DNA from 2 places in the Trinickia camelliae genome. Region 2 is predicted to be linked to the other one. Evidence: riboswitches for the same ligand, from Rfam matches in the RefSeq annotation. Region 2 holds a riboswitch; the other holds the start of a gene.

Region 1 (3,560 bases), on a different contig from region 2:
CGTCGCTGAAGGTATCGGCGGACGAGGGGTAGGCGAGCGCCGCCTTCAGCGTGCCGATCGGCAGATAGGTCTGCTGCGGGATGAACATCATGCGCGCGCCGACGGGCGCATCGATCGCCCCGTCGCCGAACGGCCAGAGGCCTGCGAGAGCCCGCATCAGCGTGCTCTTGCCCGCGCCGGACGGCCCGCGTACGAGCCAGCGCGAGCCCGGCTTGATGGCGACGTTGCCGATCGTCGTGAGCGCCGTGCCGTTGGGCAGTGCGAGCTTCAGGCCCTCGGTGGTGAGCGCGTTCGAATCGACGTAGTGCAGATTGATGCCGCCGTGCTCGGTGGCGGGCAGCACCGATTCCTTCAGGTGCGTCGCGCCCATCACGCGCTTGAATTCGCGCAGACGGTTCACCGTGGCGCGCCAGTCGACCAAGCTCGAGTAACTGTTGATGAACCACGAGAACGAATCGCTGACGGTGCCGAAGGCGCCTGCGATCTGCGTCAGTACGCCCAGTGTGTACGCGCCGGCGAAGTACCGTGGCGCCGCGACGAGCAGCGGGAAGATGCTCGCGATTTGCGCGTAGAAGATGCTGACGAAGTTAAGGCGCATGTTGTACTTCATCACGAGCCACCAGTTGTCGCGAATACGCGAGAAGATGTTTCGCGCAGTGGCGTTTTCCGTTTGCATGCCTTCGTAGAAGGCGATCTGCTCGGCGTTCTCGCGAACGCGGATGAGGCCGAAGCGGAAATCGGCTTCCACGCGCTGTTGCTGGTAGTTGATCGACACCAGCGGATGAGCGAACTTGTGCAGCACGTACGAGCCGCCTAGCGCATAGAGGGCGGCGACCCACACCATGTAGCCCGGGATCTGGATCGGGGTGCCGCCGAGCGTGATGGAGAGCGCGCCGGAGACGGTCCAAAGAATCGTGACGAACGAGACGAGCGTGACGACCGTCGATAGCAAATCCAGCGATAAGGAAAGCGTGTTTGCCGCGAACGAGTTGAGGTCGTCGGTGATCCGCTGATCGGGGTTGTCGGCGAGCCGGTCCCGTTCGATTCGATAGAACGTCCGCTCACCGAGCCATTGATGCAGAAATTGGTTGGTCAGCCACTGACGCCAGCGGAAACCGAGCATCTGCCGGAGGTAGAAGCGGTAGACAGCTATCGCGATATAAGGGAAGACGTACGCGGCAAAGACCAACAGGAGGTGCGGAAAATGCTGCGCGTCCTTGTTTTGCAGTGCGTTGAAGAAATCCCTGTTCCAATCGTTCAGACGGACGTTGACCCACACGAGCGTGAGATTCATCACGACGATCGCAACGAGCAGCGTCCAGGCGATCTTCCATTCTTCGGACACCCAATAGGGCTTGATCAGACTCCATGCGGAGATATTGTCCGGATTTGGCGGCACGCTGCTTGGCGAGGACTTGGAAGGGGTTGGGTTCATGAGCTTCCCGATGAAGTGCCGGCTCACGGCAGTAGCGACACGTGCCACATGAAGGCGGCACGAAACGCCTGATTTTTGCGTGAGCCTCTTAAATGAGTCTTAACGGTCCTGGCGAGCGGTTCCGGCTGGGGTGGACAGAGACAAGGCTTGGCTGCGCCGGGCTCGAGTGCGCCGGTTACGCGTCCGTTGCGCGCGTCTGTGCTCACGGCATTGTGCCAGACAGTCGCGCCTGTCTTAATAACGTTCGCGGACTATCGTTACAGCGTATTCCGGCCGCTTTCCGGAGGGTAAGAAATTGGGGCGCGTTATCCCATTTTGTTGACTTGAACCGAGGGGGCGGGACATTCCCGTTTGCGGCAGTTTCGCCTTTTATGGTCTAATGGCCGTCGACGAAACAGGGGTGCTTTGCATGCGGGCAGCACGGTAATACCGCAGTGAGGCTGAGAGAGACCCTTTGCACCCGATCCGGGTAATACCGGCGCGGGAAGTTTCCGGAAGCCACCTTGGCTTCCATCGGATTTCGATTCCCGCCGGGCTGTGTCCATCATTCGTGGGCCTAACGTCCGGCCGGCCTTACCCGCCGGTTTCGTCCTTGGGTACGTGCGCTTTGCCGTACAGAAAGGATCGATCCGATGAGCGTTCAATCTTCAGTTGTTTCCTCGAAAGCCATGTCAAGCCGCCCGGATTTTGCCGTGCTCGGCGGCGGGCTGTGCGGTCGTTTGCTGGCTTGGCGGCTGGCGGGCGACGGCCATAGCGTGGCCCTTTACGAACGCGGCGATGCGGCGGGCTCGGGCGCGGCTGCCTGGGTCGCGGCGGCAATGCTCGCGCCGCTCGCCGAAGCGGCGAGCGCCGAGCTGCTGATCACCGAGCTTGGCGCCGAGTCGCTCGACGCGTGGCCCAAGCTGCTCGCTCAATTGCCTGAACCAGTCTACTTCCAGCGCAACGGTACGCTCGTTGTCTGGCATCACTCCGATCGCGCCGAAGCGTCGCTGTTCGAGCGGCGCGTGCGCGCGAATGCGCCGGCGCCGTTGTTCGAAGGCGGGTTCGTGACGCTTTCGGGCCCGCAAGTCGACGAAGCCGAGCCGGCGCTCGGCGGACGCTTCCACCAAGGCTTGCTGTTGCCGCGCGAAGGGCAGCTCGACAATCGCCAAGTGCTTTCCGCGCTTGCTGCGGGTCTTTCCGAGCGCGGCGTGGCGGCGCACTGGAATACGAGCGTCGACGACCGCGCCTTGCCGGACGCGCGCATCACGATCGATTGCCGTGGACTCGGCGCGAAGCCGGTGCTGCCCGCATTGCGCGGCATCCGCGGCGAAGTGGCGCGCATCCACGCGCCCGGCATCGGACTCACACGCCCGGTGCGGTTGCTGCACCCGCGCTATCCGCTCTACATCGCGCCGAAGCAGGACGACATTTACGTGATCGGCGCGACCGAGATCGAAGGCGAGGATATGTCGCCCGTCAGCGTGCGCTCGGCGCTCGAGCTGCTGAGCGCGGCGTTTTCGGTGCATCCCGCCTTCGGCGAGGCGCGCATCCTCGAATTGAATTCGCAGTGCCGCCCGACGCTGCCGGACCATCGTCCGGCGATCACGTGGGATGGGGCGACGACGCTGTCGGTGAATGGCCTCTACCGGCACGGCTACATGATCGTGCCCGAAGTCAGCGCATGTGCGGCGCGGCTCGCGGGCGCGCTGCTCGAAGGGCGCATCGCCGATGCCGACGCGTTCGCCGAATGGCGTGCCAACGACCGCTGGGCGCCGATGCTGCATCAGAGCGGCATCGCAAGTCCTCTCGAGGGATCGAATGCGGGCGAGCGGACGATGCCGCGCGCCGAAGCCTGAACCAGACTCAGATTCAGAAAGCCATGGATATCCAGATCAATCAAAAGCCGCTGTCGCTGCCGGAAGGCGCGAGCATCGCCGACGCGCTCGCCGCGTTCGGCGCGCGCCCGCCGTTCGCGGTCGCGCTCAACGGCGACTTTGTCGCCCGCGCGCAGCATGCGGCGCGCGCGTTGCAGGCGGGCGACAAGCTCGACGTCGTCCAACCCGTTGCCGGCGGCTGACGCGGCCGCACAACGACCATTCGCTCTAACTGTTTTGTTTGAGCGGCTGCCGGATCGACGCCTCGG
Region 2 (3,560 bases):
CAGCGCGCTCGCGAGATCGCGGAACACCGCGCGCGGCGGAAGCGGGAAGAACGTGCGAAAGAAACGGCCGCTCGCGACGTTCAGCACGAGATAGACGATCCCGTTGACGAGCAGCAGCCACACCGCCGCGAAGTGCCACTGCAGCGCGCCCCCGAGCCAGCCGCCGAGCGCGATCGAGGGCGGAAACATGAAGTTCCGGAAAATCGGCGACGCGTCGTAGATCTGCCAGCCCGAGAGCATCATCGCGATCGCGGCGAGCGCGTTGAGCCAGTGCGTGATGCGGACCCAGCCCGGATGAATGGGCGCGTCGCGCCGTTCGCGCGGCGTCTCGGCGGGTCTCGCGTGAGCTTGCGGTGTGGACATCGTGGACTCCTCCTGTTCGCTCTCAATGACAAGCCGGCAGATCGGCGGCTTGCAACACGTCGCCGGTCGCCGCGTCCTCGACGAACGCAGCCACGCCGAAACGGCCGGGCGATGCGGTATCGCTGGCGTCAGCGGCCAGCGCAACGTTGCGCCGAATCTGCGCCACGCCGCCGACGAGCGGCACCGGCCCCAGCCATTCGCGCACGACGCGGTCGTGATGCAGCGTCGCGCCATGGTTCTCGCCCGCGTCGACCTGCGAGCTGACCTGATTCTCGTAGACAGCAACATAGGCGTTCAGCGTGCGCGGCGCAGTCGAGTGCGCGGTGAATTGCGCGTCGACACCGAACGTGTGCGTCTTCACGCCGGCCGCGGCCCCTACACCCGCTCCGCTCGCCTGACTCACCGCGCCAGGCGTAGCGGGCGCAAGCCGAATCGTGACATCGGCTTGCGCAGGCTGGGCCGCCAACTCGCGAAGACGTCCGTCGAATTCCGACGCGCCCCAGTCGCGCATTTCTCGGCCAGCGACGAACACTTCAGGCGTATAGATCAGATGACCGCCTGCGAAAGCGGCGAGATCCTGCTGCCGCACCGTGAAGCGATGCTGCGAAAAGCGATCGGTCCAGCCGAGGCTGTTCCAGTAATCGACGTGCAACTCGAGTGGCACGAAGTCCGCGCCCGGGCTGCCGTCGTGCAACTGACTGAGCCAGCGATCCGCCGGCGGGCAACTGCTGCATCCTTCGCTGCTGTACAGCTCGATGAGCGCGACGCGATGCGCGGGACTGTGCGCGCTGCACGCAACGCCCGCCAGAGCCAGTCCGTTTGCGCCGAGCGACAGCATCAACGCGATCGCCCATGCCGCCAAGCGCCCTATCGTTTTCGTGCGCGTACTAATGTGCATGATGCAGCTCCTCGACCCATGAGATGTACGTTAGTCGAGCGCACGCGAAAGGGATGACAGCGCCGGCGATATTTTTTTAAAAAGGGGACGACCGGGCGGACGCCGCGCAGCGGACGGCCGCCCCACGGATGGCCGCCCCACGGATGGCCGCCCCACGGATCGCCGCCCCACGGATCGCCGCCCCACGGATCGTCGCCCGACGGATGGCCGCCCCGTCAGTCATAGCTCATGACCAGCGTGACCGGCTTCGAAGCGGTCTGCGGACCACCGCGCGGCACCGTCAACGACAGCACCCCACCCGTAGGATTCAGGTGATAGCGCCCTTCCGGCTGCCACGGGAAAGCGCGCCCTTTCGGGTCGACGAAGCGCGTCACGACATCGTTCTTGGCGTTGGGTCCGATCGTCGAGCGCGCCGCGTCGTTCGCGACGAACGACACGTTCGCGCCCGGCATATCGTCATTCGGCGCCGCGAACGTCACCTTCACGCCATTGCTCGTGGGAGTCACCTCCGGCGTGCCCCCGCCCTTGGCGGCCGGCCCGATCGGCGCACTGCTGATGTCGAAACCCGGCCCGACGATGACGCCGATAAACGTGATGACGCCGCCGGGCCCGCTCGTCGGACCGGCCGCATCCGACAGGATCGGCATCGTCGCGGCAGCCGCCGCACACAAAGCCGTGGCGACTAGGGTGGTGGGGTGAAAGGTGCGCGCGTTCATCATGGACTCCCGGTTGACTGCCGCTTCGCGGCTGAATGGTTGTTCACAACTCTTTATTTATCGGTCCAGTCTCAAAATTCAGAAGGCGTCAAACCGTCGCGCCGTGGAACCTACTGGATTGTCGGTTGCCAACGTGCGGCGACCCGGTGTATCTTGTGCGCTGCTAACGCGGGGGTCCTGTGTTGCGCTAAAGCTGATAGTTCATAGCAATGGCGTGCGCGGGTGAGAAATACCCTTTGAACCTGATCTGGATAATGCCAGCGCAGGGAAGCGTCAGGGCTCCACCGCAGTTCACCGCGCCGAATCTGCCCTACCTTCCTCTCGTCTCCTGCTTAGCAACCCACATCAGGAGATTTGCATGAACGCCAACCCCAAATTCATTTCCGCGGACGCGCACGTCGATGCTGCCGCCGTCGAGCCGCTGCCGAATTCCCGAAAGGTCTATGTAAGCGGATCACGCCCTGATATCCAGGTCCCGATGCGCGAAATCTCCCAGGCCGACACGCCGACCGCCTTCGGTGGGGAAAAGAATCCCCCCATCTACGTGTATGACACCTCCGGCCCGTATTCTGATCCCAAAAATCAGATAGATGTACGCCGGGGTCTTCCCGCATTGCGTGAGAACTGGATCGACGAGCGCGGCGACACGGAGACGCTGCCGGGTCTGACGAGCGAGTACGGACGCGAACGCGCCGCCGATCCGGCCACCGCGCAACTGCGTTTTCCGGGCCTGCACCGCACGCCGCGCCGCGCCAAAGCGGGCGCCAACGTGACGCAGATGCATTACGCGCGCCGCGGCATCATCACGCCGGAAATGGAGTTCATCGCGATCCGCGAGAACCAGCGCCGCGCCGAGTACCTCGAGAGCCTCAAGGCGAGCGGCCCGAACGGCGCGAAGCTCGCCGCGATGATGGGCCGCCAGCACCCGGGCCAGGCGTTCGGCGCCGCGGCCTTCGGCCCGAACGCACTCACCGAGATCACCCCTGAGTTCGTGCGCGCGGAAGTGGCGCGCGGCCGCGCGATCATCCCCGCGAACATCAATCACCCGGAAAGCGAACCGATGATCATCGGCCGCAACTTCCTCGTGAAAATCAACGCGAACATCGGCAATTCGGCGGTGACCTCGTCCATCGGCGAGGAAGTCGACAAGATGACGTGGGCGATCCGTTGGGGCGGCGACACGGTGATGGACCTGTCGACCGGCAAGCACATCCACGAAACGCGCGAATGGATCATCCGCAACAGCCCGGTGCCGATCGGCACGGTGCCGATCTATCAAGCGTTAGAAAAGGTTAACGGCAAGGCCGAAGACCTGACCTGGGAAATCTTCCGCGACACGCTGATCGAACAGGCCGAGCAAGGCGTCGACTACTTCACGATCCACGCGGGCGTGCTGCTGCGCTATGTGCCGCTGACGGCCAACCGCATGACGGGCATCGTGTCGCGCGGCGGCTCGATCATGGCGAAGTGGTGTCTCGCGCATCACAAGGAAAGCTTCCTTTACGAGCACTTCGAAGACATCTGCGAAATCATGAAGGCCTACGACGTGAGCTTCTCGCTCGGCGACGGCCTGCGTCCCGGCT

Evidence for each region. A riboswitch is a leader RNA that binds a small molecule or an ion and turns the genes downstream of it on or off. The one in region 2 is predicted to bind thiamine pyrophosphate.
Region 1: linked by a shared signal. The riboswitch ahead of AAHK20_RS25735 (FAD-dependent oxidoreductase) and the one ahead of thiC (phosphomethylpyrimidine synthase ThiC) in region 2 are both predicted to bind thiamine pyrophosphate.

The regions. Positions count from the first base shown of each region.
Region 1 is NZ_JBCHAA010000017.1:102,114-105,673, reverse strand. It holds gene AAHK20_RS25740 (ABC transporter ATP-binding protein/permease) at 1-1,435, opposite strand, end outside; TPP riboswitch at 1,822-1,939, shown strand; gene AAHK20_RS25735 (FAD-dependent oxidoreductase) at 2,104-3,273, shown strand; gene thiS (sulfur carrier protein ThiS) at 3,297-3,494, shown strand.
Region 2 is NZ_JBCHAA010000001.1:311,397-314,956, reverse strand. It holds gene AAHK20_RS01460 (cytochrome b/b6 domain-containing protein) at 1-363, opposite strand, end outside; gene AAHK20_RS01455 (DUF1223 domain-containing protein) at 386-1,261, opposite strand; gene AAHK20_RS01450 (hypothetical protein) at 1,477-1,977, opposite strand; TPP riboswitch at 2,138-2,264, shown strand; gene thiC (phosphomethylpyrimidine synthase ThiC) at 2,336-3,560, shown strand, end outside.